4 regions of the Paenibacillus sp. FSL R5-0887 genome follow, and region 2 is predicted to be linked to each of the others. Evidence: predicted binding sites of a transcription regulator. Region 2 holds the regulator's gene; each other region holds the start of a gene.

Region 1 (8,321 bases), on a different contig from region 2:
AAGCAAAGACAACATCAGGCTCTCCACCTTGATCGGTGCTTGCCCAGTCAATAATCTTCAGTCCTTTATCCACCAGCTCTTGTGCTTCATCCGCACTGAACCATTGTGGACGAGGATGTTTGGAAGAAACAATCAAGTTAATTTTTTGACGGTCATTTAAGACGGTGTCAAAGACAGCCAGCAAGGAGTTGGCATCAGCCGGCAAATACTCACGGATAAATTCTGGTTTTTTATCAGCCAAGTGACCTAGCAAACCTGGATCTTGGTGAGTATAACCATTGTGGTCTTGCTGGAATACAGTTGAAGTTGCTACCACATTCAATGATGGAATATCCGCACGCCAGCTTTGATCTGTTGCTTTACGCAGCCATTTGAAATGCTGAGTAATCATCGAATCCACGACACGCAAGAAAGCTTCATAGCTTGCAAAGAAACCATGGCGACCTGTCAATACGTAACCTTCAAGCAAACCTTCTGCCTGATGTTCAGACAATTGGGAATCGATAACACGGCCATAAGAAGCTAGGAATTCGTCATTCGGCTCAATCACTTGATCCAACCATTGACGTTTCGTTACTTCAAAGACAGGTCCCAGACGGTTGGACATTGTTTCATCCGGTCCGAAAATTCTGAAATTGCGGTTCTCTTCGTTCAGAGAGATAACATCTTTCATGTATTTACCCAGAACGGCCATATCTTGTGCTATTACTTCACCTGGTTTGGAATTATCAAGTGCGAACTTACGGAAATTCGGTAAGTTTAGATCTTTAATTTGGTTGCCAGCATTAGTAACTGGGTTCATTCCCATACGTCTGTCGCCAGTTGGCAGAATCTCAGCAAGTTCAGCGTTCAGACGACCATTGTCATCAAATAATTCTTCTGGTCTATAGCTGTTCATCCATTCCAATAACGCTGGAGCATGCTTCATATTTTTTTGATCCACTGGAATCGGCACCTGATGGGCACGGAAAGAGTTCTCATTCGGAACACCATCCCATTGCTTTGGACCCGTCCAGCCCTTAGGAGAACGGAAGACCAACATTGGCCAAACCGGACGCGTCAGGTCATTGTTGTCACGTGCATTCTTTTGAATCGCTTCAATTCTTTCAACGATGGTATCAAGCACCTTAGCCATTTCCGGATGCATTAGATCAGGATTTTCGCCTTCAACGAAGAACGGTTCCCAACCCATACCTTTAAAGTATGCAGTAATTTCTTCTTTGGATTGACGAGACAGAATCGTTGGGTTACTGATTTTGAAACCATTTAAGTGCAAGATCGGCAGAACTGCACCATCAGTAACTGGATTGATGAACCGGTTGGAGAACCATGAAGCCGCTAATGGGCCAGTTTCAGCCTCTCCATCACCAATAACAACCGCGGAGATCAAATCTGGATTATCCAGAATTGCACCTACACCATGGGATAGAGAATAACCTAATTCGCCACCTTCGTGGATCGATCCAGGTGTTTCAGGGGCAGCATGGGAAGCAACTCCACCTGGGAAAGAGAATTGTTTGAACAATTTCTTCAGGCCTGGGATATCTTGTGTGATTTCCGGATAAATTTCAGTATAGCTACCATCGAGATAGGAGTTCGAAACCATAACCTGACCGCCATGACCAGGGCCCTCGATGTAGAACATATTCAAATCATATTTAGTAATGACCCGATTCAAATGGGCATAAATAAAGTTCTGGCCTGGAATAGTTCCCCAGTGTCCAATGGGCTTAATCTTTACGTCTGCTTCTTTCAGCGGTTCTCTTAACAACGGATTATCTTTCAAATACAGTTGACCTACAGAGATGTAGTTAGTTGCGCGCCAGTATGCATCAAGCTTCTCTAAATAAGTTTTTGATGAGTAATCAACATCCATGGATAATACCATTTCTTCCACTCCCCAAAATTTTTTCTGTGTCTACATTGCCGTAATTTCTTCCACAAGTACATCATACCGCCGCGAAAAATTAATTCAACCTTTTCAACAAATGATACGGTCCAATTTTGTGAAAATATGAACATAGTATGAAATACAGTGTCAATTGTCTGTAAAAATACGTCAATATTAATATATATGTAAAAATATGGACTGAAGTTTGCGGGGGTATTTGCTCCTTATCCTTCATCTATTTTGCGCAAAACAAAAAAAATAAGACCGAGAAAAATTCCCCAGTCTTACTTTTAATGAACGGACACAAAGGTATTAAATTTTAAGTATTTATAGTGGAAGCGCATATGGGAGAATTCAAATGGCGTGCCATTATCTAAAAAGAAAATCCCTTCCATAATGCTTACTGGCTCATTTGCCTGCAAATGCAGCAGCTCTTGATCCGTAGCCTCAGAGGGTTCTGCGGATATCGATAAAAAGGATTTGGTTACCGCCAGATTTCGTGAATCCTCCAAATAATTAAAGATAGATCCTTCAATAATGGTCTGATTTAAATTCTGCACGATTTTGATTGGGATATAACCCGTTTCAATCATAAAGGGTTCATCATCAAAAAGACGTAAGCGAATGATTTTGTAAACAAAATCATGAGGGCCTAAAAACAGATCCCGCTGTAGTTCTTCCGTTGGTGGAATGACCTCAAATTTCAAAACTTTAATCTTTGGCTTCTTCCCATTCATTTGAAAATTGTCGGTGACACCTAAATTAGAGCCTTCGTAGTTAAAAATAGATTCATTTTTTATGTATAAAGGATTTATAAATGTCCCTGAGCCACGCTTTTTAAAAATAATGCCGGCATTTGCCATTTTAGTCAGAGCACTTTTAATAGAACTACGACTCACTTGATAAGTTTCACTAAGCGTTCGTTCATCCGGTAATTTCATATCGGGAAACTGCCCAGCAAAAATTTTCATTTTTAAGTCATCAATAATTTGTTTGTAGACAAACTGTGTCATGAAGTACTCCTTTTCAGGTCGATACAAGTTTTATTTCAATCTTTACTATAACATAATAACCAGACGTTTATAATCTATCCGGCCAGCTTATTTACGTCGGCGATTTGTCATGCGATTGTACATCACTAAACCGGCAATGACCATGCCCAGCGTCCCCATACTACTTGCTGATTCAGCCTGCATACCAAACAAAATGCACAGGTTAGTGACCAAGCTTTTTGTAAGTACAGCAACAATAATTAACATCAACGGGCGCCAAATGTTGTATCTTCTCATCCAGGCAACACTCCTAATCCAATTTTCTCAAACTATTGATCGATTTCATCTATTATATCACAAGATAGTAACCGCATTCATTTCCTATAACCGTAAAGAAATCGAAGCCGATCAGCATTTTTTACTTCCCTCTATCTTTTTCTGTATTCTAGCCTAGCGAACGTGACGTCTATGCGTCATATTCGCTTTCAATTCCTCAGCTTCTCCTATCCGTCAATTACGCCTTTATTCGACTTTTGGTCTGGACTTATCCTTTTTCACGGATTATAATAACGAATGCACACCAAAAGACGAACATTAAGGCGGAATTCATGAGAAATTATATGCAAATATTCCTAGGCACTTCATTTTCTAGCCTATCTCCAAAAGAAATTCAAATTTTAAAGGATCATCTCTTCTGTATCAATTCGGATGGGATGATAGAAATGATCGTTGCACCGGAGCACGCCGACTATCAACCCTTGCTTGATGCTTATCAAGGTCAGGACAATTTTCATGTATTAGCCGAGGGCCAGTATTTTTTGCCCGGCTTTATCGATCTGCATGTCCACGCGCCACAATGGGCTCAATCTGGAACTGCATTAGATATCCCGCTCTATGATTGGCTAAATACTTATACCTTCCCACTGGAGTCTAAATTTTCGGACCTGGCTTTTGCAAAAAAAGTCTACGATGACGTGGTTGGTACTTTGCTCGCAAACGGAACCACTACAGCACTTTATTTTGCAACGGTGCATAAAGAGGCCAGTCTATTATTGGCTAAAATATGTGCGGAAAAAGGACAACGTGGACTCGTTGGAAAAGTGGTTATGGACGATCCGCAGGGAAATCCTGAGAATTACCGCGACTCCGACACCCACACCGCACTAGTGGATACGGAAGAATTTATACTAGCTGTACAAGAACTCGCTAAATCTACTAAACAAGGCGTTTATCCAGTAGTGACACCAAGGTTCATTCCAAGCTGCACTAATGAGGCTTTACAAGGCTTGGGAGAACTTGCCGCTAAATATGATACGTATGTGCAATCGCACTGTAGTGAAAGTGATTGGGCGCACGGTTATGTGCAAGAACGATTCCAAAAGAACGATGCTTTTGCCTTGCATGATTTTGGTCTGCTCAGTGATAAATCTGTCATGGCTCATTGTAATTTTTTAGATGAAAATGATGTGAATTTGTTTGCAGAGACAGGAACAGCTATTGCGCATTGTCCGATATCCAATGCGTATTTTGCCAATAGTGTCATTCCGATCGCTGACTTCCATGCCAAAGGCGTTGAGATTGGTTTAGGCTCTGATATTTCCGGAGGTTTTTCACCTAGTCTCTTCGATAACATTAGACAAGCCGTAATGTCTTCAAGAATGCTGGAGGATGGTGTGAATCCCTCACTTTCTGCACAAAACCGCGGAGTACCGGGATCACGAATTACGATCCATGAATCCTTTTATCTTGCTACCGCTGGCGGCGGAGAAAGCTTAAGCTTACCTATCGGCCGGTTACTAGAAGGTTATGCATGGGATGTTCAAATAATCGATACGAAAGTACCCTCGGCGAAATTGCCCGTCTTTGATGAGAATGAAGATTTGCAAGATATTTTTCAAAAGATAATGTATCTGGCTAGACCTGAAAATATCCGTGAAGTCTGGGTACAGGGTGAAAAAGTTCATTCGCGTTAAAGATTAATTAAACTAGAAAACTTAAGGTGGGCATCGGAGTGAAAACACAAGTAAACGTACAAGAGCAAGCACATTTGGAATCACAGCTACTAACTGTCCTACCCGATGAAAAAGTTTCATTTAGTAAATCCGTCATTCTCGGCTTTCAACATGTATTGGCTATGGATGTCTATGTAGTGCCATTCCTTATTGCGATGTTAATCGGCTTACAGCCCAATCAGTCCAGCGCGTTAATCCAATCCACCTTTATTGCCGCAGGACTTGCAACGATTGTGCAAACCTATTTCTGTATGAAGCTGCCTATCGCTCAAGGTCCTTCTTATGTTCCACTGGGTGCGATCGTCAGTATTTATGCAGCTAGTGGTGGCGGGGAGCTCGGTTGGAGCTCCGTGTTAGGTGCCAGCTTAATCGGGGCCATCCTGGTTATTATTTTGGGTTATGCGGGGATTTTTAATAAAATCGTTAAAAACTTTATCCCGCCTATCGTAGGTGGCACAATCATTTTCATTGTAGGTCTATCTTTATTGCCTGTTGCGATCAGAGATAATATCTACGGAGCCTCCGGGGCTTCAATTAATCAAAATGTATTATTAGCCCTTATTTCAGGTGCTACACTGCTTATTTTTGTGGTTCTCGGTACTTTGTTCCGTAATAAAGGATCTGTCTTCCGAATTCTTTCCGTAATGATGGCGTTAGTAGTTGGATGTATTTCGGCTAATATTATGGGCGTTTTAGATTTCTCAGCGATAAGTAGTGCCAAGTGGTTTAGCATGCCGCGAATCGCTTTTGTTGATTTCGGCTTTTCCTTCAATTTTTCAGCTATTATCACCATGGTTATTATTTATATCGTGCTGCTGGCTGAAACAACAGGCACCTGGTTTGCGGTCAGCAATGTAATCAATAAACCTTTGACAGACAAAAATATTAACCGCGGCGTAATTGGAGAAGGAATTGGCTGTCTTATTGCTTCTGTGCTCGGTTCGACTCCTGTTACAGGTTATTCAACTAATGCAGGGATCATCTCCATTACAGGTGTTGCCAGCCGCCGGGTTTTTCTCGCTGTAGGAGGATGGTTTGTCCTCTTTGGTTGTTCCGGTAAACTCGCCGCTTTGATCTCTTCCATTCCATCCGCTGTAATCGGCGGCGTCTTCGCCATCATCTGCGGCATCATCGCAATTAATGGTGTGCAAGTAATGAAAAATGTAACCATCGGCGAAAAAGAAATGTACATTATTGCCTTACCAATGATCATCACCTTGGCTTTGGTACTCATTCCTGGTGACTACTTGAACTCTTTGCCTACATTCGTACAGTATTTATTAGGCTCACCTATCCTAGCTGCTTCATTGGCAGCAATCTTATTGAATAAATTATTACCTAGTGGAAAATAGAACATAAAAAGGAGCAGCCTCTTATTGATCCTTTTTTATCCCCGCGAATAAGCCGAGCTTTGTATGCTACCTTCTGGAATTCCTTAAACAAAAGACACCCATCGAGGTGTCTTTTGTTTAAGGACATGATTATTTTTTACTTGAGTTCATCCATAAAACCGCCTTACCATATGACCTCACAATTTTAATACAAATATCCATATGTCCCTTGATTATATTTAATAAACTAGGATTCCTCCAAAATAACGGAGACTATCAACGCATTGAATTATTCCCTGAAATATATTATGATACGTTTAAACAATTAAACATTATAACGGAGGGAGTTATGAACGAATCTAGTAGTAATCAGAAGGCGATTCATATTTTCGAGAATTTAAGCCCCTATTTCCAAGGCTTGGGGGATCCTATTCGTCAGCAAATCATTGCATTGCTGATCGACAAAGAGAGTATGAATGTGAGCCAAATTGCAGAGCATATCCCCATGTCCCGGCCTACAGTCTCTCATCATCTGAAAATATTACGGCAAGCAGGGCTGCTTAAGGTTCAGAAGAAGGGCACGGAAATGTTCTACAGACTTGAGTTTGACGAAGCGATAGCGCTTATGAAACAACTTGTCCATTTCGTTGAAGAGGAATGCCAGTGCTAATTAATGCCATTAACCTGACTAGCACTTGTCATTCCTATTTTTTTAAGCAATACGTTAAATAACTTAAACATATAAACATTTAAATGGAGGTTGCAGATATGCATAGGAAAAAGGTACTTATTGTAGGAGGATACGGTGCCGTCGGCAGACAAATTGCTCAAATATTACACGATCGACATCCCGATCTCGAGATTATATTGGGAGGAAGGTCACCGCAAAAAGCAGCACCTTTTGAGTCCACACGGGTACAAACAGTCGTAGTTGATAATAATGCGGATGATCCACTGCTTTATGCAGGCGATAATGTATCGCTAATCATCAATTCCGTCAACGATCTGCAGGATCGGCTACTTATGTCTGCAGTTAGAAGAAAAATCCCACTGATCGATCTTACTCGCTGGACAGAGATATTCCAACAATCAATCACAAAGTTAGAAAAAGCAGACCTCTATGCTCCTATCGTGCTTTCTTCGGGATGGATGGCGGGAACTGCTTCGCTGTTCGCCATGCTGCACTCGGCCACGTTTCAAAACGTCGCCGTTGATATTCACGCGTTGTACTCTCTACGTGACAAAGCAGGACCCGACTCCGCGGCGTACATGGATCGTATGACCATTCCATTCCATATTACAGAACGGGGGGGAAAACGTCTTGTATTTCCAATGACTGACCCCATCAAAGTCCAATTTCCAGATGGATATACAGCAAAATGCTATCGGCTTGACACCCCAGATCATGTCACCTTGCCAACAGCTGAGCATATCGACTCCGCCAGCTTCCGCATCTCCTTCGACAGCAAAGCCTCCACCTCCATCCTTGTCGGACTAGTTAACAGCGGAATATGGAAGATGATCAGCGGGGACCGATTCCGTTCGCTTAGACGAAGACTGCTCTACAATCCTGGTACTGGCAGCGCACATCATATCCTTATTCATCTAAAGGGCCTGGATCATAATGGGCACTGGGTTGAACGGACAATAGCGATTTCTGACCCGCTTGGTCAGACTCATCTTACCGCTTTGGGAGCTGCTGTCCAAGCAGAAAAGCTATTGCGGATATCAAAGGAAGAACCATTGGTCCCAGGCATTTATTATCCAGAAGATCTACCTGATGAACGGATGGACATCTCTGAAATCACCAACTTTTTTAAACAATATGGGGTTCTTATATCTCACTAATAGCACTTCACATATACCGAGCATTCTGTCTACTACAATTAAGCGCACAGACAGTAAAGAACCCGCTAATATAGCGGGTTCTTTACAATAGAGATGAGACGGAGCTAGGTAAGTTCACAAAAAGATAAAATCTTTGATTCGTGCTAAACCCTGTCCCCTGCCTATTTCCACCCTTAAAGGCGTTTGACTAGACCAGGCTAAAGTCCCTGAATATATTGTTATTATTTATCCTATTCAAGGGCTTTTA
Region 2 (8,321 bases):
TAGCCATAAGGGTCTTACCTGTTCCTGGAGGGCCTGTAAGCAGAATCCCTTTCAAAGGCCGAATCCCGAATTTGCTGATTTCCTCATGCCGGATCAAAAAATCCAACGCTTCACGAAGCTCCTGTTTTGCATTGTCTTGCCCGCCAATTTCTTCAAAAGTAAGCTTTGAAGGTCCATCCTTCTTGCGTTTCTTCCCGGCACCTGCATTTACCGCAAGTCCGCCTCTTAAATGAGCAATGATAAGTAAAGCCGTGAGCATCCCAGCAGCAATTACAATCGGGAATATATTAATGCCTAGAAAAGCCATAAAAATAAACAAGACAGGAATAAATCCGATTAGAATTTCTTTAAGGTATTTAGGCATTATTCCATACCCCCAATGTCGCAGGTTTACGCGGCAAAATAATAAATTTGCTTTCTTTTCCATTACTCAAGCTTACATAGACATTATTGTCATCAATTTCTGTTGAGGCTATCACATTTTTATATTGTGGATATTGCGCTTTGAGTCCATCAAGTTCTGTGGGTATAAGTGTATATTTACGGCTCTCCATAGCTTCGGCTACAGAGAACATCGCTTTATCCCAGTATTCATCCAGCAGTTCACTGGAGTTCTGTTCTACATCAAGTTTTAGTGTACGTCCATCAATCATCGATTTTCCTTCTTGGGAGACGTACTGAACCAGTTCACGTAATTTCGTGCCTGGCTGGAGATCAAGTTTCAAAGTGACCTCATTGCGGTTAATACTGATATGAGAATTATTGACGCCCTCATATTGAGATACAATCTTCTGAAGTGGTTCCTGCATTGCAAACTGACGATACAAAAAGAAGCCACCAAACAATAGAGTAGCCGACAGTAGAGACGTTATCAGCACAGGTACAAGACGTAATTTCAAGAAACGTCCTCCTCTCAAAGATGACAAAATATAAAGCTCATTATAATAATTTATAGCTACTTGAGAGCTCATCAGAGAGACTGAAGTCTCTTATTGCTGTTCCTAATTACAAGTAGTAGTATATCACAGGTGTATATACTAATTTCAAAATAAATGTGAATATATTTAAAATTTAATTTTTTAAATATTTACATCAATACCAAATAAATTCCTCACTTTCGACAAAACTGGCCTTGATTTTTAATCAATCGGCCTATTTTCGTATGTGAATTTAAGAGAATATTCGGTGATAACTACCCATTCAGTATATCACTTAGTATATCACTTTTGTACATCAAATAAATGTAAACAAGCGAACTTATAATAAGTTCGCTTGTTTACTATGCCACCCTTAATTTCCTTATGTTCAGCTTAACTTTTAGGTAAACTGTAACCTTCGCCCATTCGGGACCCATCCGAAAAGCGATAAAATTGATAATAATACCGACCGCTCTGATTATAAAAAAGCTGCCAAGCATACTCTCCGTTATATACTCCCGGCAGCAAGCGTTCAATCGTTATGTCCGGAAGATCAGCTTTGATAATGCCGCGTATTTGGGCTTCCGAGGTTCCTTTACTTAGTTCCTCAGCAAACACTGCGTCGTCGCCTTCAGCAAATTTTCCATCTACCGTAAAGCGGACCCAGACCATAAGAGCAGTCCCGGCTTCATTTTTCCCAGTTAATACCCAGTACACTGCATTTTCATCCCAAACCGATTTTTGTGCTTTGGTTACCTCTGTTAGACCCGCTCTGGTTTTGGCAACATCCTTAGCGATATCACGCTCGTTCCATTGATCTTTCATAATATAGGCATAGAACTGGATAAGTCCAAACCCCAGGAGCAGAATCAGAACTGACCCCAGGAGGATCCATTTTTTCCTTTTCTTCAAGGTACAGCTCCCTTTCTAGTAATATATCTTTTTTGATTATATAACACACCCGCGTGTTTATCCAAAATTTCATAATTTTCTAGCTTTCCCAGCCTTAAAAATACACAAAAGGCCGCAACTTTTGCTAAAAGCAAAAAGTCGCAGCCTATTATTTATTCGTTATTCTCCAGACTTAACGCTTCAATAAACCTTCGAAGGCTTCTTGCGCTTTACGCCGGATAGCTTCCTCATCCAGGGTTAAGCATTGTCCATGCTTGATGACCTGTTTACCATTCACCCACACATGCTCAACATCCTTAGCGCTAGCAGAGTAAACTGCATGAGACAACAGATCTGTGTGTGGCAGCAAATGCGGCTGATCGATATCAATAGCAATGAAATCTGCTTTCATCCCTACAGCAAGTCTGCCTACATTATTTAAAAAGATGGACTGCGCGCCATATTCTGTAGCCATACGCAGAGCCTCTGGAGCTGGAACAGCCGTTGGATCACCGCTGACACCCTTATGAATGAGAGCTGCAAGCCGCATCTCTTCAAACATATCCAAGTTATTGTTGCTTGCCGCGCCATCCGTGCCAAGAGACACCTTCACACCAGCTTTTAGAAGATCAGTAACCCGAGCCACTCCGCTAGCCAGCTTCAAATTACTGCCCGGATTATGAGATACACCCACATTATGGCGAGCCAAGATCTCAATCTCTTCATCATTTAAATGAACACCATGTGCAACTATCGATGGACGTGTGAACATGCCAAGCTTCTCTAAGTGAGCTACAGGACGCAACCCGTAATCCGCCACATTTTGTTCCACTTCACGTTTCGTTTCGGACATATGCGTATGCATCGGTAAATCCAGATCATGCGCTGCCTGCACGAACTTAACCAGGAAGTCCGGAGGGCAAGTATAAGGGGCGTGCGGCGAGATCATAGTAGTAATTCTACCTTCAGCCTTTCCATGCCAGTTACGGGCAAAAGAAATCGCTTCCGCAAGCTTGTGATTCTGTACATCCTCTGGACATAACCCGATCACACCACGCATCAATACGGAACGGATACCTGATAACTCAGCTACCTCGGCTACTCGGTCCATATGATCATACATATCGAGGAAGGTCGTAGTTCCACCCTTCAGCATTTCCAATACAGATAAGGAGGTTCCCCAGTATACATCATCACCGGTGAACTTTTCCTCCATCGGCCACATCTTCTCCTGAAGCCACACTTGTAGCGCTAAATCATCTCCATATCCACGCAGCAAAGACATCGCCGCATGACCATGTGTGTTTACAAGTCCAGGCATGAACAGCAGACGGCTGCCATCAACCACTTGCACTCCAGCTTCCATCTGAGGCTCTTCTTTTCCTATGTAAGTGATTAAATCATCTTCAATAGTCATATATCCACTCAGAACCGGCTCATCCGTTCCCGGAGTCAGAAAATACCCGCCCTTAATTATCGTTTTATTGTTGTTCATGTTCGCTTTCTTCCTTTCCATCCCGCAAGTAATAAGCAAGACTTTGCAGATCAGTTGTAAAATCAGCTGCATGCACCCGGATATTCGGTGGTGTCTTCAGAATCACAGGGGCAAAGTTCAAAATCGCTTCAATCCCAGAAGAAATGAGAATATCTGCTACATTTTGAGCTTCTGAATCAGGTACGGTAATAATGGCAATGCGAATACCTTGCTCACGAATCGTGCTGCCTAGTTCATCCATCGGTTGCACAGTAAGGGAGTTGATCTTACGTCCAACCTTAGGAGCGTACGAATCAAATATAGCCGTGATTTTCATAGTATCTTTAAGATATGCATTGTAATTAGACAAGGCATGTCCGAGATTACCTGCTCCAACTAAAGCTACATTAAGCTGTTGATCCAGCTTCAGGATATGACGGATTTTCTCAATAAGATACGTTACATCATAGCCGATACCTTTTCTGCCGAAGTCACCAAAATATGCTAAATCCTTACGAATCTGTGCGGGATTAAGATCAAGCTTTTGTCCAAGTTCCTGAGAGGAAACTGTTAATATTTCGCGATTCTGGAGATCATTCAAAAAACGCAAGTACACAGGCAGTCTGCGAACAACGGCTTCTGATATTTTATCCGATTTCATATTTTTCCTCCTAAAAATAGTAATGTTCTTGTGAAAATCCATATTCAAACGTCTACCTCTCCTTATTAAGGACGGTACTGTAACACACCGCCCTTAAGGATAAGGAGGAGCTAAACTGAAGACGAGCGTTTTAAGAAGCGCCGCCATCCTCTAGCCATTCCGCTATGCGTGGGACCATTTGATCAGTAAGCATATGCTCCATTTTGGGACCAGGCAATGAATAAAGGAAATACTTCCCGTAATGAGATTCAATAACCCTTGTATCATAAACAATAACTATTCCGCGATCCTGCGCCGTGCGAACCAGTCTTCCGAATCCCTGCTTAAAACGAATAACCGCTTGAGGAACAGATAATTTCATGAACGGATTCTTCTTCTGGGCCTGTAATAACTCCGACTTCGCTTCCGCCAACGGGTGATTCGGCGGTTGAAATGGAAGTCTCACGATGGCCAGGCAAGTCAGTGCTTCACCTGGAATATCTACACCTTCCCAGAAGCTGCTCGTCCCCAGCAATACGGATGCTGCACTGTCCTGAAAGCGGCGGATCAGCTTGCTCCGGCTGCCACCTTCCACGCCTTGACCAAGCACCGTAATCTCTTGTGAGGCCAAAGCCTCTTTAAGCGGATCATATACCTGACGCAGCATTTTATAAGAAGTAAACAGAACCAGCATCCGCCCACGTGTTGTTTTAGCAGCTTCCGATAATGACTGTACGAGTGTATCGACAAATCGAGCATCGCCCACACTCCCCTTCACACTAGGAAAATCACGCGGTATAACTAGCAGTGCCTGCTCGCGATACTTAAAGGGAGATGGAAGGAGTGAGGTCATTAGACGTCCCTCTTCTGCAGCTTCGTTAAGTCCGAGATTATCAATCATAAATTGAAAAGACTTATCTACAGACAGCGTCGCCGAGGTAAGCACGATGCTTTTTTTCTTATCGAAGAACAACTCTTTAAGCTGGCTGCTAACATCCACAGGGACGGCATACATCTGCAGTGATTTGCTGCGGTAATTTCCATTTGCCTCCAGCCAATATACTACATTATCGTCATTCAGCCCCATAAAGAATCTTACTTGCTCACGGATGGAAGCCAAATCCTTAAATAAACCGCTAATATCAGTAACAAGACTGTCTGCTGAAGATTGGCTTTCCTGGTCGCGCATCTCGTTAAGCATTTTATCACCCTTACGGATGATGTCGCTTAACGTCAGATTCATAGTGTTCTCTAGCGCAACCAATTCATCCCAATCCTTCGGCTTACGGGCGGGAATCAACCGCATAACCAGTTGTCCCGCTTCCCCTGCCCCTGCATCACTGCGTTCCGGCAAAAGGCTGAACAGCTTGTCGCTGAGTGCATCCCAGGTTTCTTTGACGGTAAGCAGATCCGGGTAGATCCGATCGATGACTCCGCTCCATTCTGAAGCCTCTTCACTGCCTGACGACTGTAATATTTGACGAAGAGCAGGAAGCTGTCCGTTTCGGCTATCTTTATACAGCCGCGATAATGTGTGTGCCACAGTGAAATGCTTCATATGCATGCCAAGATGTTTACCAGCCACATCTTCTAAATGATGTGCTTCATCAATGACAAGATGCTCGTAAGCCGGAAGCAGCTGGTGCCCAGCCTTAACATCTGCGAATAGCTTGGAGTGGTTCGTAATAACCACGTCAGCAATCCCAGCTTCATGCTTGGCCCTATGATAATAACATTTGCGGAACCAAGGACAAGAACGGCCCAGACAGGAATCGGTATCGCTTGCCACCGTCTCCCAGAAATCACCGCCCCGGCCGCTTAAATTCAGCTCTTCATCATCCCCTGATTCACTTTGAGTGAGCCATACAATCATCTGAGCGGCAGTAAGCGCATCTTCCCTTGGGCTTATAAAGTCCTTTTTATTAATTTTATGCTCAAACTTACGCAGACACAAATAATGCCCTCTTCCCTTAAAAATAGCAGCTTTAAACGGAAAAGGAACTACCTGCGTTAACAAAGGGATATCCCGCTCGCGCAATTGGTCCTGCAGATTAATGGTATGAGTGCTGACCATGACTTTTTCATTGGTGCGAACGCTTTGATAAATGGCAGGCAACAAATAACCGAGCGATTTACCGGTTCCTGTGCCCGCTTCGATCAGTAGGTGTTTGTCTTCGGCAAGTGCCGTCATCACCTCATTGATCATAATATCCTGAGCTTCCCGGCTTTCATACTGCGGTAATGTGTCTTTAAGTCGTTTGGTTACTTCGTCCATATAATCAGTAAAAGATAAATTCGCTAGCGGATTCTCAGCATGCTCATCTCTAGGTGGCGCTAACTCCGTCCAATCTCCTACTGCAAGCGCTAATTGACGATAGAAAGTCAGATCACCTTCGGGCTGTAGCGTTTCCGCTTCCCGCTCTCGCAGCAGACCATCAAAGTACCAGCCCAGATCACTATCCTCTTCGGTAAACAGCTCACAGAGTCTCTGGATCGTAAGCAGCGGCAGCTCGTAGAGCTCCTCCAGACATTTCAGCAGCACTAAAGCAGTCGCAAGTGCATCACTATCTGCCTGATGCGGACGATCATGTGTCACTCCAAAATGAGCACTGACAGAGCCTAGTTGATAAGATGTGAGCGAAGGAAAGCAAATTTTCAGAAAATCAATCGTATCCAAAATCCGCCCTTGAAATGGCAAATAACCACAACGATCTAAAGCATTTTGTAAAAAATGGAAGTCGAAAGCGACATTATGCCCTACAAGCACAACATCATCCAAGAGCGGAACAAGCTCCATCATCATCTCATCCAGCTCAGGCGCATCCTTAACATCATCATCGGTAATCCCCGTCAGACCTGTTATAAAAGGAGGAATCGGCGTTCCGGGCTTGACATAGGAACCATATACCCGGGAGATGGACCGGTCTTCTTCTATAATTGCAAGGCCAACCTGGATAATTTCACCCACGGATTGGGTTCCTGTTGTTTCAAAATCAAGCACGGCAAATTTCATTATAATTCTATTCCCTTTCAATTGAGACTCTTAATCAGCATAACAGAAGTTGCGAAAAAAGGCGATGCACACCACTGGTTCAGGGGATGCATCGCTTGAATGGAAATTTCCAAAACCGTTATTCTTTTACAAAAGGGAAACCAGCTGATTTCCAAAATGCAGCTTCCCTCCACGACGGCGGCATACCTCTAAGTTAACGTTTGGTTCCGGAAGCGCAGGGTCATGTTGCAAAGCAAGATCAAACAATTCCTGCGCTTCATTGAAACGTTCCTGTGAGGCTCGTATGCAGCCTAAAGCATTATAAACCATGGCTTTCAGCTTGGTTTCCCGTATCAAGCCCAGCATATGGTTCAGATGACTCCAAGCGGCCTCACCGTCACCTTCCTGCAGATAAGAGATGGCTAAATATAATCGAGCAGCCAAGCTATCCGGGTATTGCGCAATAACTTCTTTAAACTGATCAATACACTTTCCATACATCAGCAGCTTATAATACCCCTGACCTCTTACAAAGGAATCCATACATAGCTCTGGTGCTTCCTGTTCCGGCACTTCCTCTTCGACCACTGCTGTAAAATCCGCACTTTCGCGAAAGGAACTAAGCTTCTCAGCAAAAGCGAGCCATTCATCCATCACTTTGTCGCTCAGTCTATGCAGCATATTATAATTGCATAAAAGCTCGTTCCGGCGGGCACCCTCCGCTGTAGGGTAATCTGTTACGATCTCCTGAAGCACCTTGTTCATTTCAGCAAACAAATGTTGAAACATGGGCGATCCCCCCCTTACTGAAGATGAAATCAGTTCAGCTTGCCTGACTTCATTTTCTGCGAGATCGGGGTCTTTCATCCCTGCCATTCATTACATGGCGTAAGTCCATACATTAAGCGATTGTAGCATGCAATTCATGATCAGCCAGCTTCACTGGTTTGTTATTCTCATCCACGAATACCACCGTTGGCTTATGTGACTCCAATTCTTCTGAGGACAACATCGCATACGAAATGATAATTACTGTATCGCCCGGCTGAACAAGACGAGCTGCGGCACCATTAAGACAGATCACTCCGCTTCCACGCGGTCCAGGGATTACATAGGTTTCCAGTCGCGAACCATTATTGTTATCCACAATTTGAACTTTTTCATTCTCAAGAATGTCCGCGGCTTCCATCAAGCTCTCATCAATGGTAATACTGCCTACATAGTTCAAATTCGCTTCCGTTACTGTTGCGCGGTGAATTTTGGATTTCATCATATGTCTAAACAAGTGCAGCAACCTCCTTTGGAATAAATACATTATTATCAATCAAGCGTGTTCTGCCAAACTTCACGGCGAGCGCTATTATAATTTCCCCATCCACTTCTGATAAAAGAGCTTCATCCTCTAAT
Region 3 (8,321 bases), 270 kb from region 2:
AGTTAATGAGATCCTCTTCACGATCATGAATACCAGGAACATATACATGTCGGATCCACATCTTACGATTATGGTCTGAGAGCCAGCGTGCAAGCTTCAAAGTTCGATCATTGGATTTACCGGTTAATTTGATATGCGCTTCTTCATCAATATGCTTCAGATCAAGCATAACCAAATCTGTTACATCCAATAAGTCATTAATCTTGTCACCTTCGTTGTAACCATTACTGTCTAATGTGGTGTGCAAATTCCAACGCTTCTTCACTTCCGTAAATAACTGCTTTACAAATTGCGCCTGCAAGGTTGGTTCTCCACCGGATACAGTTAACCCGCCACCGGATGAACGATAGTAGTTTATATATGGCTCGATTTCCGAAAGCACTTCTTCTAGAGTCATTTCTTTACCTTCATCTAAAGCCCAGGTATCAGGGTTATGGCAATACTGACATTTCAGCAAGCAGCCTTGCATAAATAAGACAAATCGAATACCAGGTCCATCAACGGTTCCAAAGGTTTCCAAAGAATGTATGCGACCTTTAATCATAGGATGTCATCCTTTCGCCACGCCAGACTAACAGTCCCTTTTTCAACGATGAAGATCCCTGTCCTTGAGACTGTCATATCCCTATATCGCGGCAATAAAATTTAAAATTTTAACAATTCTCAAACAAGATATTACCGCCCTTGAGACAAGGGCGGTATCTTCCTTGCAATTATTTCAATAGTAGTACTAATTCAAAGATCTTCATGACAGGAACAAATTACATCGAACCGTGGAATGTACGGTTGATTACATCCATTTGTTGTTCACGAGTCAGCTTGATGAAGTTAACTGCATAACCGGATACACGGATAGTCAATTGTGGATAGTTCTCTGGGTGCTCCATAGCGTCCATCAGCTGTTCACGGTTAAATACGTTAACATTCAAATGCTGAGCGTTGTTATGGAAGTATCCATCCATCATGTGTACCAGGTTAGACTTACGGGAATCCTCGTCTTTACCAAGTGCCTTAGGTACGATGGAGAACGTATTAGAGATACCATCTTGTGCATCGGAGTAAGGCAGTTTAGCTACAGAGTTCAGGGAAGCCAAGGCGCCTTTCTTGTCACGTCCGTGCATTGGGTTAGCACCTGGTGCGAAAGGTTCACCTTTCTTACGTCCGTCAGGTGTAGTACCTGTCTTCTTACCGTACACTACATTCGAAGTAATGGTCAGTACCGATTGAGTCGGCACAGAATCACGATATGTTTTGTTTTTACGGATCATAGTCATGAAGGTTTCAACCAATTCTACTGCGATGCTGTCAACAGCATCGTCATTGTTACCGTAGCAAGGGAATTCGCCTTCGGTTTCGAAATCGATCGCAATACCTTGTTCGTTACGAATAGGTTTTACTTTGGCGTATTTAATTGCGCTTAGTGAGTCAGCTGCAACGGACAGCCCAGCAATACCACAAGCCATCGTACGCAGAATGTCACGGTCATGCAGCGCCATTTCGATACGTTCGTAAGAATATTTGTCATGCATATAGTGAATGATGTTCAAAGTGTTAACATAAGTCTTAGCCAACCACTCCATCATCGGTTTGAAACGTTTCATTACTTCGTCATAATCCAGATATTCAGAAGTGATCGCTGGGAATTCCGGTCCAACTTGTGCTCCGGATTTTTCATCTACACCACCATTGATAGCATACAGTAATGCTTTTGCCAGGTTGGCACGAGCACCGAAGAACTGCATTTGTTTACCGATACGCATTGGAGATACGCAGCAAGCAATCGCATAATCTTCACCCCAGTATGGACGCATTACATCGTCATTTTCATACTGAATTGCACTAGTTTCGATGGAAACCTTAGCACAATATTTTTTGAAGGCTTCAGGCAATTTTTCGGACCACAGTACAGTTAAGTTTGGTTCCGGAGCTGGACCCAAGTTGTACAGGGTGTTCAAGAAACGGAAGCTGTTCTTAGTAACACGAGTTGTTCCGTCTTCAGCCATACCACCGATGGATTCAGTTACCCATGTTGGGTCGCCGGAGAACAGATCATTATAGTCAGGTGTACGCAAGAATTTCACGATACGCAGTTTCATTACGAAATGATCGACGATTTCTTGTACTTGTTCTTCAGTCAAAGTACCTTCAGCAATATCGCGTTCTGCATAGATGTCCAGGAAAGAGGACACACGGCCCAGGGACATCGCCGCACCATTTTGCTCTTTAACTGCTGCCAGATATCCGAAGTATACCCATTGAGTAGCTTCTTTGAAGTTGGTCGCCGGTCTGGAAATATCCATACCATGAGCAGCTGCCATTTCTTTTAATTCGCCAAGTGCACGAATTTGCTCGGACAGCTCTTCACGCAAACGAATGATATCTTCAGTCATGGAATCTACTTCAAGCTCAGTTTGTTGTTGTTTTTTGTCTTTAATGAGGAAATCAATACCGTACAGAGCAATGCGGCGGTAGTCGCCGATGATGCGTCCGCGGCCGTAAGCATCAGGAAGACCTGTAATTACGCCGGATTTACGCACAGCTCTCATGTCTGGTGTATATGCATCAAATACGCCTTGGTTATGCGTTTTGCGAATGTTCGTAAACATGTCAACGATGTTTTGTGGAAGCTCGAAGCCATAAGCCTTCGTAGCATCAACCATCATCTTGATCCCGCCGAATGGCTGGATGGAACGTTTAAAAGGAGCATCAGTCTGTACGCCTACAATTTGTTCCTTGTCCTTGTCAATGTAGCCTGGAGCATGTGAAGTGATTGTGGAGACAGTATCTAGGGAAACATCCCATACGCCGCCTCTTTCTCTTTCTTCCTTGCTCAATTGGGAAATAATCTTCCACAGTTCAGTTGTGTTACTAGTAGGTCCTACGAGGAATTCTTCGCTTCCTTCATAAGGCTTAATGTTGCTTGCGATAAAGTTGTTAACGTCAACTTTTCTGGACCATTTACCTTTTGCAAAACTTCTCCAACCGGATTTCACTTCTTGTACATCTTTTTCAATCACCGACATGCTAAATCCCTCCATCTATATTTATATTATATTTGTAGAGATCGCGGGCTTGAAGGTTGATCCCGTGTCTCGTGATCCCAAGAAAAATATGGTTGTTCGAAAATTCACAATCATTGTTCCATATATGGGACCGTTGTTTATATAAACATTTTAGTTTATTTTCTATAAATAGACTGTGACAAATATCACCTTTCCGGTGATATTTGTCACTTATATCTAATCCACAACCATCCTATTATCTACTTAACCAAATATTAATTATCAAATCTTCCGTAGAAAGCATTACGATATACATCTGCGAGTTCAGATACCAGCGGCAGCTTAGGATTGGCAGTTGTACATTGATCTTCAAATGCACGGTCAGCCAAGTAATCTACATGGGATTCAAAATCCTTAGGATCAAAGCCCAATTGTTGGAAGGATTCTTCGATACCCAGTTTTTTGTTCATGTCGCGAATAGCATTGATCAGGCTAGTTACACCTTCTTCAGTTGTGCGAGCTGGCAATCCCAGAATACGGGCGATTTCTGCATAACGCTCGTCAGCTACGAAGTGTGAATATTTAGGGAACGAAGCGAACTTCGTAGGTTTCTTAGCATTGTAACGAATAACGTGTGGCATAAGGATCGCATTAGTACGACCGTGAGCAGTGTGATATTGACCGCCCCATTTATGCGCCAAGCTGTGGTTAATACCCAGGAAAGCATTAGCAAAGGCCATACCAGCAAGTGTTGATGCGTTATGCATTTTTTCACGGGCAACTCTGTCGCCTTCAAGAGCCGATTTTTCAAGGTATTGGAATACCAATTGGATTGCTTTAATTGCCAGACCATCCGTGTAGTCACTCGCCATAACAGATACATAAGCTTCGATGGCATGTGTCAATACGTCCATACCTGTATCAGCTACAGCAGTTTTTGGCAAGCTATATACGAACTCTGGATCAATGATAGCTACGTCTGGAGTTAGCTCGTAGTCAGCCAAAGGATATTTAGTGTGTTGTTCAGTTGTTTTATCGGTAATAACTGCGAAAGATGTTACTTCCGAACCTGTACCCGAAGTAGTTGGAATCGCTACAAACTTAGCTTTGTTTCCAAGTTTAGGGAATTTGTAAACCCGTTTACGGATATCCATGAATTTTTGTTTCAGACCATTAAAGTCTGCGTCTGGATGTTCATAGAATAACCACATTCCTTTTGCAGCATCCATTGGGGAACCACCACCAAGTGCGATGATGCAGTCCGGTTGGAATCTGTTCATCATTGCTGTACCTTTTTCAACTGTAGTTGTCGATGGATCTGGTTCAACTTCCGAGAACACTTCGATCGCTACAGGAGTTTGGCGTTGACGCAGGTAATGTTCAACTCTCTCAACATATCCAAGCTTAACCATCATTGGGTCAGTGATAATTGCGACACGTGTGATATCAGGCATTTTGGTCAGGTACTGAGTAGCGCCTTTTTCGAAATAGATCTTGTCAGGTACTTTAAACCATTGCATATTCACGGTACGACGATTCACCCTTTTCACGTTGATCAAATTGATTGCTGTAACGTTTTGCGACACGGAGTTACGACCATAAGATCCGCAGCCCAGCGTCAACGAAGGGATGTTAGTGTTATAGATATCGCCGATCGCACCATGAGTGGAAGGCGAGTTAACGAGAATACGTCCTGTTTGCAGACGGTTAGAGAACTTCATGATTACTTCTTCGTTGTTGGAGTGAATAGCCGAACTATGGCCCATACCACCAAATTCAACAACTTGTGCTGCGCGTTCAATACCTTGATCTGCGTTTTTAACTTTGTAGCAAGCAAGCACAGGACTCAATTTTTCAGCGGACAATGGATATTTAGTGCCTACACCTTCAAGTTCTGCTACCAGAATCTTAGTGCCGGCAGGAACTTGAATGCCGCACATTTCAGCAATTTTCACTGCGGATTGTCCAACGATTGCTGGATTAACCGCACATTTATCAACGTTCATAGCGCCGCTAGTAAGTTTGGCAGCTTCTTCTTTGTTAACAAAGTAGCAGCCATTAGCGATCATTTTCTTTTTCACTTGATCGAAGATTGGTTCTTCGATAATAACAGCTTGCTCGGAAGCACAGATCATACCATTATCAAATGTTTTGGAAAGAATGATGTCCGTTACGGCTTGATCGATATCCGCGCTCTTTTCGATGAATGCAGGTACGTTACCAGGACCTACGCCAAGAGCTGGTTTACCACAGCTATAAGCTGCTTTTACCATTGCAGAACCGCCTGTTGCGAGAATAAGTGCAACGTCAGGGTTGTTCATCAAAGCATTTGTTTTGTCCATCGTTGGCATTTCAATCCATTGGATACAGTTCTCAGGTGCGCCAGCTTTTACAGCCGCATCATGAAGAATTCTAGCAGCTGCTGCACTACACTCTTGCGCAGATGGGTGGAAACCGAATATAATAGGGTTCCGTGTCTTAATCGAAATCAACGCTTTAAACATCGTGGTGGATGTAGGGTTGGTTACCGGTGTGATACCCATTACAATTCCGACGGGCTCAGCAATTTTTTGGAAGCTTTCATAAGCATTGTCTTCAATAACGCCTACTGTTTTATCGTATTTAATTCCGTGCCAGATATATTCTGTCGAGAAGATGTTTTTAGTAATTTTGTCTTCGTAAACCCCGCGGCCAGTTTCTTCTACAGCCAATTTAGCGAGGTACATATGTTTGTCGAGTCCAGCCAACGCCATTGCATGAACGATTGTGTCAACTTGCTCTTGATCCAGCGCCATGAATGCCTCATGTGCTTTTTTCGCTTTATCCACCAAAGTCTGAATATACTCTTCAGCGGTAGTTTGTTTAACTTGGGCGGCGACTTCGTTCTTAACTGCCATCTCCCTCGTCCTCCTGTCAATTTTTAGGTTGTTTTTCTCTACACATTTATCTTATCACATCATTTCCACCTTGTATAGTGAAATCTTTCACAAAGTATAAAGTTTTTTTGATTTGTTTTCAAAGCGCTTTCATTCGATCATTTTATAGGTTTTTTACCATTATTTATGCTGTAATATCCCTTAAATCTAAAGTTTATGTTTAAAAAGACAAGAACCAATACCCATTTTCTACCTTTCCGCTCGCAAAAATATTTTAAAAATGCAAATCTATTTTTGTTGACACTCTATTTTTCCCATGACCCTCTAAAAAATAGTCGGAAACCATCCGTCGTGTTGATTTATAAAAATATCAATAATATAAACATAAAAAAACCGACTCCTAAAGGAGCCGGTTCTGTCCTTCCTTGCCTATTCTACTTTAATTGTATCGAAGAATTTCTCTTGCACTGTTTTTGCAGCAGCTTCAAGCTGTGTCTTGGAATCTGTTCCCTTTTTGGAGAACAGCTCTTGAATTACATTGGACATGGTTGCGTAGTAGTCCTGTGTATTGTATTGCGCTTCCGGTTTACCGTCCAGCAAGCCTAAAATATCAGGGCTGTATTGATATACATTTGTATATTTATCATACACAGCTTTTGTTTTCTTGCCGAAGTCAGAATCTGCAGAATAGTAATCTAAGAGCGGCGGAATAAAGTATTTGCCATCCGTTGTACGTTGTTGCAGAACCGCATCCAGTGCTTCTAGACCTTTATCGGAGAAGTAATCAAATGTAATATAACGGAATGCCATTTCTTGCTCGTCTGGTGTTGCATTTGGATTGATTACAAGGTAGTCACCACCAAGTACCCCAGTGTGTTTTCCGCCTTTTTCCATCGCAGGCATTGGATACGTAAGTACATCTTCTGGTTTCAGACCGCCTTGATTCAACGCTTGCTCAATAACACCGTCAGATCCAGCCATTACCATTGCTGTACGACTTTGTTGGAATGCGCCTACAGCATCACCCCAGCCCAGTGCCCAATCCTGAGGAATCGCGTTTGCTTCCCATCTAAGTTTCTTGTAGAAATCCAGCGCTTTAATCCCAGCCTCAGAATTAAAAGTAGCTACAACCTTACCGCCTTCAATCTTCTGAATTTCACCGCCAGCTTCGAACAGGAAGTTGGTCCAGTTCCAGCCTGCTTCATTCCCTTTACCCATTGGAGCAATACCGGAAATCCCTTTTTTGGTATCAGCTACGCCTTTCGCGGTATTCAGCATATCATCCCAAGTCCAATCCATAGATGGAACAGCAACGCCTTTTTCATCCAGCATTTTTTTGTTGATCATTGTGGTTGTTACATAACCCTTTTGAGTTACGCCGAATACTTTTCCGTCAATGATAAATTGGTTTTGGAGAACCGGGTTAATTTGATCCTTAAATTCGTATTTATTCCACAGATCCGTAATGTCAGCTACCCAGCCTTTTTCAACTAGGAATTTTGCTTCTGTAGCGTAAGTGTTAAAGAAGGTTGGAGCTTCATTCGCTGCCATTTTGATGCCGATTTCACTTACATTGTACTGCCAATCGTCTTTGACGATTTCAACATTCGGATACTCCTCTTGGAAACGTTTGATCTTGTCATCTTCCTGTGCTCTAACTTCGGTTAGGTCAGGGGTTGGATAGTGAATTTTGATGGTCACTTTTCTTTGTGTGATATCATCAGTTGGCGCTGCTGTAGCACTGCCAGCATTATCTGTTGCAGCATTCGTTGGCGCAGTAGTCGCTTCCCCTTCCTTGTTTCCTGTCGTGTTTCCGTTATTGTTGTTACCGCCGCATGCGGTTAACAATGATCCGGCCACAAGGAGGCTTAGTAGCACGCTAGAGTACTTACGCATTGAAACTCCCCTTTTCAATTCATAGTTATCTTACATATCGATCATAAAAGAGAAATCGTTTACAAACGAGGTGCATTTATATTCCTTTCATGTGCATGTTTACGATCCGTGACTAAATTCGTCGATCCGCGCTTATCCCTTAACTGCTGATAATGCGACGCCACGCATAATGAACTTTTGGAAGATCAGGAAGACAAGGATCGGCGGCAACGATACGATAAATAGGATAGCGAATTTAATATTCGTATTAAGTGCCTTTACATTAATAACGTATTTATAGATTGCTGTCGCGAGCGTATATTTCTCTTCACTGTGCATAACCAGAGATGGCCAGAACCAGTCATTCCATGCAGTAGAAAAGATAAAGATCGCCAGCGTAGCAAATATCGGAACCGACAATGGCACTGCAATGGAGAAAAAGCTTCTCGGCTCAGAGGAGCCGTCAATCCGCGCGGCTTCAAAAATTTCAGGATGTATCCCATCAAAAAAGTTCTTTAAGAGTAGAAAATAGAATGTATTCGCACCAGCCGGCAGCCAAAAGGCAGCG
Region 4 (8,321 bases), 1.1 Mb from region 2:
GAGCTTCGATCTGATCGTGTGCCGCAATGTCACCTGGAGCCTTACCGATCCGCAGTCAGCCTACAAAGAGTGGAGAAGAGTACTTAAGCCTGGGGGACGGCTGCTGGTTTTTGATGCCAACTGGAATCGCCATCTCTGGGACGAAGAGATGCAGCAAAAGCGAGTAGAGGATCAGCAAACCTATGTAGATAAGGGCTTTGGTGAACTCCCGCATCATAAGGACATAGAGGAGACAGACCGTCTGAGTCTTGTATTGCCGCTGACCAGAGAATGGCGTCCCGAGTGGGATATACGGACTCTCAAAAAAGAAGGCTTCGCTAATATTTTTGCTGAAGAGAATTTGAACGCAAAAATTCTGGATGAGAAACAGCAAGTCTTAAACCGGTCAACACCGATATTCATGATTTGTGCTGAGAAATAATAGAATAGTGAGAACCTACACATATTAAATGAAGTATACAATAAAAAGTAGCGATCTCTAATGAGAAACGCTGCTTTTTGAGTAAAGGACAAGAACATTATTTCATTTCCGATTTGATGTTAATCTAAAACTTCTTTTTTTGTCTTGTTCATATTCCGTTCATATTGTCGTCACGAAGAGTACATCTTGATTGATTACACTTTGAATATGTCGTCAAGGCGGCACTTCAGATACAGGGACAAGGAAGGGAAGAGATGAACGTGGCAAATAAGGTAGAAATAAAAACAACAGGGACTAAGAGCCACAAGAAACGGAACCTATGGTTAAAAATAATCGGAGGTATTGTAGGGGCGCTCGTGCTGTTCATGGGCATCGTTTTTATCGTTGATGCAATCAGCGACGGGGTAGAGAAAAAGAAAATCGAATCGTATGGCCAGTATGTCAATGTGGATGGGAAAAAGATGAATGTGCTTATTCAAGGCAGTGGAGAACAAACTGTTGTACTCCTACCGGGACAAGGAACCCCGACGCCTGCACTTGATTTCAAATTGCTGATCGATGAAATTACCCCTAATTATAAAGTCGTGGTGGTCGAGCCTTTCGGTTATGGTTTGAGCGATGAAACCGAGAAGGAGAGAACGACTGAGAATATAGTAAGTGAGGTTCACGAAGCATTGCAGCAACTGGGTTTAGACCGTTACATTCTAATGGGACATTCCATCGCGGGACTTTACGGAGCGACCTATGTGAACACATATCCGGATGAAGTTCTTGCTTTTGTCGGCATCGATAGCAGCGTTCCCAATCAACCCGGAATGGATGTCAAATTACCTTTGAACGCCATGAAATTTCTTCAAAAATCAGGTCTAATGAGATTGGTCCAAAAAGTGAGCGGAGATCCCTATGAATCGCTTGCGTTCGATGAGCATACCAAAGAACAGATGCGTTTGATTTCGAATCAAGTCGCGACCAATCCAACGTTGATGAATGAACTGGGCCACCTCGGTTCCAATTTCAAAAATGGAGAAAAAATCACAATGCCAAATGACTTGCCGCTGCTTCTCTTCGTTCAATCAAATAACGAGCACAATAAACAGTGGATTCCGCTGCATGAGGAGCAAGTCAAACAATCCGCACAGGGCAAAATGATCCCAATGGAAGGTTCACATTATCTGCATCATACAAAATACAAAGAAATCGCCGAGGCATTCAAAGAGTACATGAAACAAATTCAAATTCAATAGTAGGGTTGATAATTAAACTGCGGAGCCGAACTTGGTTCCGTGGTTTCTTTGTTTTTTCATTTATAAACACGATTTTTAAACCTTATTCCTGGGACATTGGAGTATGGTATACCTCAAGACAAATTTTGGTCATTTCGTCTATGGATTTTGCAAAGTCTGATTGTATCCATTTAAGGAGAACATTATAGAGGGCCCCCGCTTTAAAGTATATTCGGTACACATTCTCGTCGCTTTTGTCATGAGCAGTAGAAAGCATCATTTCATTCAAGCAATCCAGAATTACATGATCAAACTTTGCACTCTGAAGTGCTTTGTAGATGTTCCGCTGCTGAAAAATAACTTCAAAAAGCACTTTGATAAATTTTTGAGGTTCTTTAGCTTTGCCTGTTAATTCATTGGTGTAAGGTAAGAGTTTTTGATTAATTTCAAAAATAAGCGAATCGACCAAATCCACCAGGATCTCTTGCTTGGAGGAATAGTTGTTGTAATAGGCTGTTCGAGAAACCCCTGCGCGCTTCACAATATCGGTGATGGTGATTTTGTCAAAAGGCTGTTCCTGGATCAAGAAGACTAATGCCGTACAGATGGCTTCTCTTGTCAAACGGTTGGTTTCTTTATTGGAACGATGCTGAGAGGTATTTGGACTGTATAATTCATGATTTGAGATGACATTTCCCCTCCGTTTGTACATTCTGATGTTCGTTTCATTGTTTTTCATGAGTCTTTTCAATATGCTAAAACCATAAGGCATTACAAATGTAATGTCAAAATAATCGTTAGTTAAAATGGGAGGGCGTCATGTTAGAAATCTTATATAGACGATTGTCAGCAGTGCTGCTTTTGATCCTAGCACTAAGTGCTACGGTATTCATTGGCGAAGAAACGGTAATCTCAATCGTGACCATCATCTTTTTATTAGCAGAATTAGGCATCTCTTTTTTACTATTAAAGAAGCGTGAGAAGTTACATGTAGTATTTATTAGTGCGATGGTGGCAGAAGGGTTATTCTTACTAACAAGAAATTTTTGGCTGCTTGCGCTTTCTATCCTCTTGCTGATCATAGCGGGCATATGGAGAGGACTCTTGGGGCAAAAGGTAAGCAGAAGAGTTACTCCGTTTCTAGTGGTTCGTAAAGTGTTATTCAGCATTGCTGCACTTATCGTTACTGCACTTTGGGGTATTGGAGTCTACGCAAAACCTATTACAACACCTGTAGCATTAGCTGCTGATACGACAGTGACGATCGATGAACGCAATTTGGATTCTGCAGCAGTGATGCTCAAAGATATTGAAGTAATGAATTCTTTTGGAAGCCGTACAACCGGCTCTGAGGGTCACAATCAGTTTATTGCTTGGCTGGAGCAACAGGTAACGGATATGGGGCTGCAAGTATTTCGTGATCGCTATACTTTTGACCGATGGGAAGAAAAGAACAGTGCTTTAATGATTGATCAGCAGGCAATTCATGTCTCTTCAGCTTTTCCCTATTCCGGGGAAACTGACGAAAAAGGTGTAACTGGGGAGCTGGTGTATACGAAGCGTGGTGAATATGGCCAGGCCAGCGGAAAAATTGCTGTCATTGAAATTGAGAATTTCAGAAATTTTCCAAGTGGGATCGTTATGAATATGCGGGCTTCATCTCCAATGGACAACCAAATTGCCCCAAATGAAGGCGATCTGGTCCTCACTACAGCATTAAAAGAAGCTAAATTGGAGCAAGCGAAGGAAATGGGCGTAAAAGCTGTTGTTTTAGTCTGGAAAGGGGTATCTGACGATAAGGTTGAAGAGCAATATGTGCCTTTTACCACCGATTATGCTGGAATCCCTGCGATCTGGGTGAATGAAACGGAAGGGCAAAAGGTTATCAGGGCAGCTCAGGAGCATAAAGAAGGTACGGTTATTTTAGAAGCGGTAATACAAAAAGATGCCCCAACAGAATCCTTTTATGTGAAAATTGACGGTAAGAATAAAGACGAAGCAATTATCGTAAATACTCATACGGATGGGATAAATGTGGTGGAGGAGAATGGCGCTGTGGGCATGCTGTCTATGATTCGTTACTTACAGCAGGAGCAGCCGGAACGTACGATGATATTTGCTTTTGTGACAGGGCATTTTAGATTGCCGGAGTTCAAAGGGTCCTCTCAGGCGACTTCTACCTGGATGGAGGGGCATCGAGAGCTGTGGGATGGCAAGAATGGCCATTTAAAAGCTGTAGCTGGAATTACGGTTGAGCATTTAGGCAGCATGGAGTGGAAGGACGATGATACGGGTCACTATGGTCCAACTGGACAAATAAGTACAGAATATACCTATGCGGGCAATGAAATGATGGCAGCCATTTGGCTGAAGGCTATTGAAAAGACAGATAGCACACGTACTGTATTATTGCGTGGACATAACAAGTTTGAGTTTGGAGAGAGTCAGCCCTTATTTGAAGCAGGGATACCGGTGATTGGTTTCATTCCAATGCCCGACTATCTGCTCGTGGAAAGTGACAACAGAGAGATGGACAAATTTGATGCAAAGCTAATGCATACGCAAATTGTATCGTTGCTGAAAGCGGTCAAGCTAGTGGACGGAACGGAGACGACTAAGCTTGGGAAGTCAGATGGGTATTCTTTTTTCTACGGTCGTACTAAATGATATTGGCAGATCAAGATTTGTCATGACGAAGATGACATTAGCTTTAATTCAAAAAACACTGATGATTTGAGTCAGTGTTTTTTGTTGCAAAAGGGGGATATATTATGGCTCAAAATGAGAAAATATCGTTTTTTTGCCAGCATCGAAGTAGGAGGGAACTTGTGACATCACATATGCACTAATCAATCAATAGCTCCTTCGGGTACTTTTTGTGTTATTCACTGAGTTGTCAGAAAGATTTGACCCTTTCTTGAACGTTTAGGGATTAAGAGATATCTGTGATTGAATTACTTGCAATTTAAGATAAGATGATTTTAATTATTGGGTCACATTATAATTTTGACTGCTCAGTATCAGATAAATCGGGCTCGCCAACTCTTGCTTTGTGAATTTTTTCTCTTTTTACATAGCAAAGAACGATGAACGTCATACTAAAACGAACAGGCAACGATGTCGCTGAACCTTGCTAAACCTGATATTGAATGCAGCCAACAGTTAGCAGGCCTAATCATAGAAAAATGAACAGTGTTTTGAAGGGAGCAGTAAAGAATGGCAATTGATACGGTGCTATGGAGCAGGCTGGTGACAGGCTTGACTCTCGGGTTCCACGTTATTTTTGCGACGATTGGCGTCGGTATACCGCTAATGATCGCTATAGCAGAGTTTATCGGGATTCGGAAGAAGGACCCCCATTATACACTTATGGCAAAGCGGTGGTCTCGAGGATTTGTCATTTCTGTGGCGGTTGGTGTCGTGACCGGTACAGCGATTTCACTACAGCTGGCCCTGGTATGGCCGAATTTTATGAAACTGGCTGGGAATGTCATTGCACTTCCGTTATTCATGGAGGTGTTCGCGTTCTTCTTTGAAGCTATCTTCTTGGGCATTTATTTGTATACGTGGGGTCGGTTCAAAAATCCGTATATCCATTGGCTGCTGACGATACCGATTGTCGCCGGGGCAGGCATGTCTGCCGTTTTTATTACGACGGTGAACGGATTCATGAACCAGCCTGAAGGCTTTGTCATGGAAGCAGGCCAATTCACAGCGATTAACCCGGTGCAAGCGATGCTGAATACGGCGACGTTCTCCAAAGTGTTCCATGTATTAAGCTCGGCCTATTTGACTGGAGCTGCCTTGTTAGCCGGGATTGCAGCCTTCGCGATGCTGAGAAAAGGTGTGTCCGCATACCACAAAAAATCTTTAAATCTAATGATGGCGGTCGTTTTACTATTCGGTTTGCTGAACACGTTAGCCGGTGATGTGTCTGCCAAGTTTTTGGCCGAGCATCAGCCAGAGAAGCTTGCAGCGGCAGAGTGGCATTTTGAGACGAGCAGCAGTGTGGATTTGGTACTATTGGGATGGCTGAATGCAGAGCATGAAGTTCTAGGGGCTCTTCATCTGCCGAAGCTGCTCAGCTTCCTGGCCTTTGGAGACTTTAATGCAGAGGTGACGGGGCTCGAGGAATTCCCCAAGGAAGAATGGCCACCGCTTCTCGTTCATTATCTGTTTGATTTAATGGTCGGAATTGGATTTACTCTGCTCGCGATTTCGTTTCTATATTTTCTGTTTGTGTTCTGGAAAAAGCGTAATGAGCTTAACAAGTGGATGCTTCGCATCATCGCACTGAGCGCCCCTCTCGCTTTTCTGGCTGTTGAGCTGGGATGGTTTTATGCAGAGATTGGCCGACAGCCGTGGATTATCCGTGGATATATGCGTGTTGAGGAGGCTGCCACGTCTTCACCGAATGTAAGAATTATATTCTTCGCCTTATTGCTCTTGTACATCGTACTCGGCAGTATGTGTGTAATCGTGCTGAGACGCTTGTTCAACAATAATCCGGCAGAAGCTGAGATGGAGAAATGGATGAAGGATCATCCTAATCAATTTACGGAAAAGGGGGGCACTGAATGATGAGTTACGAATTGATTGGCATCTCGGTGCTCTGGCTGTTTTTGTACGGCTATTTAATTATAGCTTCCATTGATTTCGGAGCGGGCTTCTTCGCCTTTTATGCACGTTTAACAAAGCAGGATCATCTCATTAATCGTCTGATTTCCCGATATTTATCACCCGTATGGGAGATTACAAATGTATTTTTTATCTTTTTCTATATTGGCATCGTCGGATTTTTTCCGGACACAGCCTATTATTATGGCTCCGCGTTACTTGTTCCGGGAAGCATTGCAGTGATTCTTCTTGCGATTCGCGGTTCATTCTATGCTTTTGAAAATTACGGTTCCAAGAAAAACATAGTATATCTTTTTTTGTACGGAGCTACAGGTTTGCTTATTCCAGCATCGTTGTCAGTGGCGCTAACTTTGTCTGAAGGCGGCTTTATCGTGAAGCAGGGGGAGACGGTTTCTCTAGATTACTGGGCGCTGTTTACCAATCCGTTATCGTGGAGTATCGTTGGACTGGCAATCGTGTCCGTTTTGTTCATTAGCGGCTCATTTCTGACATTTTACGCTTCTCGGGCGGAGGATCATTCCGCGTTGAAGCTGATGCGCAACTACGCCCTGTTTTGGAGCACACCCACGATAATCCTCGCACTGACAGCATTTATCTATTTGGGTCAACACAATGAGCGCCATTTTCAAAATATGATGGATTTATGGTGGTTACTGGCACTTTCCGTTGCTTTCTTCATGATCGCGATGTGGCTATTATATAACGGACGCCGTTACGGATTAGCTTTTATATGCGTCATGTTGCAGTTTTTCTGTGCCTTTTTCGCTTATGGGATTGGGCAATACCCTTATATTCTTGATCCGTATATCACGATTCAGAGCAGTGCAACTTCACCGGCAATGGGTTTAGCGTTAGTAATTGTGTTTATCGGCGGTCTATGCCTGTTGATCCCATCCCTTATTCTGGTCTTCAAACTCTTCCTGTTTGATGCGGATTATGTTAAAGGGAAAAAATAAAGCTGATTAATCCATTACGGCATGTTTGAGGTTTTCCTACAAGCCTATAGATAAAGGAGGTGTGATCTATGAAGAGGAAATCCAGTCTGATTTCTCAACAAATGTCTTCACAAAGGAAAAACATGGCTCTCCTCGCAATCATTTCACTAGCGCTTGGTATAGCTATTGTGAGTCAGGCTGGACTGCTTGCTGAAGCAGTCCAACGGATTTTTGTCGAGAAAGCTTCATTTTCATCGGTTATCCTGTTGCTCGGCATACTTCTAGCTGTTATGGCTGTGCGCACACTGTTGTCTTATGGAAACGGTATAGTTGGCTTACATATGGCTGCCACTGCTAAGACAAATATGCGCGCTGCCGTGCTGCAAAACTTGACTCATGCCTCCATGCCTTCAACCCTTCGTGGACAGACGGGAGGAAAGGTCAGTGTTGCTCTGGATGCTGTGGATGAGGCCGATAGTTATTTCAGTCAATACATGCCGCGTATGATGGAAGCTGCTATCATCCCGGTTCTGATTTTGGTCGTTACATTTATCCAACATGCCAACACAGGTTTCATTCTATTGTTTACTGCTCCGTTCATCCCGCTGTTCATGATTTTGGTAGGGCTGAAAACGAAGAACAAATCCGAAGAAAAATATGCGCAACTGGCTGAGTTCTCAGGGACGTTTCTGGATTCTCTTCAAGGACTGGTGACATTGAAAATATTTGGACGGGCTTACCGTCAGCAACAGGAGATCGAGCGCAGTAGCTTGGGTTATCGTGATGCCACAATGGGCATTTTGAAGATTGCGTTTACGAATACCTTCATGCTGGAATCGATCGTAATGCTTAGCATTGGCATTGTCGCTCTTGAACTGGCCATCCAGTTGCTCGTTTTCAAAGCTATGACGTTCCACACCGCCTTTCTCGTTTTGCTGCTCGTTCCCGAGTTTTACAACCTGTTAAAGAATACGGGAACGGCCTTTCACAGTGGCCGGACAAGTATGGGTGCGGTTCGTAAGGTGGAACAGATGCTTGAGGAAACGGCAGGGGGGAGCAGGGACGCTAATGGCATTGAAGGAGCATTAACAACCGATGGAATCG

The links. Region 2 encodes Rex, which represses fermentation and respiration genes when NADH is low (regulators of the CRP and FNR family bind a similar motif). Its sites were predicted from a motif close to TTGTGAAATATTTCACAA; they were not measured.
Region 1: the regulator Rex is predicted to act here: its motif matches at 2,005-2,022, upstream of MKY14_RS26300 (phosphoketolase family protein).
Region 3: the regulator Rex is predicted to act here: its motif matches at 3,116-3,133, upstream of pflB (formate C-acetyltransferase).
Region 4: the regulator Rex is predicted to act here: its motif matches at 4,695-4,712, upstream of MKY14_RS06670 (cytochrome ubiquinol oxidase subunit I).

What each region holds. Positions count from the first base shown of each region.
Region 1 is NZ_JBBOCE010000002.1:1,918,305-1,926,625, forward strand. It holds gene MKY14_RS26300 (phosphoketolase family protein) at 1-1,888, opposite strand, end outside; gene MKY14_RS26305 (GntR family transcriptional regulator) at 2,182-2,904, opposite strand; gene MKY14_RS26310 (hypothetical protein) at 2,992-3,180, opposite strand; gene guaD (guanine deaminase) at 3,492-4,856, shown strand; gene MKY14_RS26320 (uracil-xanthine permease family protein) at 4,895-6,247, shown strand; gene MKY14_RS26325 (ArsR/SmtB family transcription factor) at 6,576-6,896, shown strand; gene MKY14_RS26330 (saccharopine dehydrogenase) at 6,995-8,074, shown strand.
Region 2 is NZ_JBBOCE010000001.1:2,559,974-2,568,294, forward strand. It holds gene MKY14_RS11530 (AAA family ATPase) at 1-364, opposite strand, end outside; gene MKY14_RS11535 (hypothetical protein) at 357-899, opposite strand; gene MKY14_RS11540 (cell wall elongation regulator TseB-like domain-containing protein) at 1,311-1,829, opposite strand; gene MKY14_RS11545 (amidohydrolase) at 2,002-3,303, opposite strand; gene MKY14_RS11550 (redox-sensing transcriptional repressor Rex) at 3,290-3,943, opposite strand; gene dinG (ATP-dependent DNA helicase DinG) at 4,074-6,935, opposite strand; gene MKY14_RS11560 (tetratricopeptide repeat protein) at 7,062-7,703, opposite strand; gene panD (aspartate 1-decarboxylase) at 7,816-8,199, opposite strand; gene panC (pantoate--beta-alanine ligase) at 8,192-8,321, opposite strand, start outside.
Region 3 is NZ_JBBOCE010000001.1:2,833,117-2,841,437, forward strand. It holds gene pflA (pyruvate formate-lyase-activating protein) at 1-544, opposite strand, end outside; gene pflB (formate C-acetyltransferase) at 762-3,023, opposite strand; gene adhE (bifunctional acetaldehyde-CoA/alcohol dehydrogenase) at 3,278-5,899, opposite strand; gene MKY14_RS12845 (ABC transporter substrate-binding protein) at 6,308-7,774, opposite strand; gene MKY14_RS12850 (carbohydrate ABC transporter permease) at 7,907-8,321, opposite strand, start outside.
Region 4 is NZ_JBBOCE010000001.1:1,474,646-1,482,966, forward strand. It holds gene MKY14_RS06650 (class I SAM-dependent methyltransferase) at 1-421, shown strand, start outside; gene MKY14_RS06655 (alpha/beta fold hydrolase) at 676-1,665, shown strand; gene MKY14_RS06660 (TetR/AcrR family transcriptional regulator) at 1,748-2,383, opposite strand; gene MKY14_RS06665 (hypothetical protein) at 2,464-4,311, shown strand; gene MKY14_RS06670 (cytochrome ubiquinol oxidase subunit I) at 4,861-6,225, shown strand; gene MKY14_RS06675 (cytochrome d ubiquinol oxidase subunit II) at 6,222-7,238, shown strand; gene cydD (thiol reductant ABC exporter subunit CydD) at 7,307-8,321, shown strand, end outside.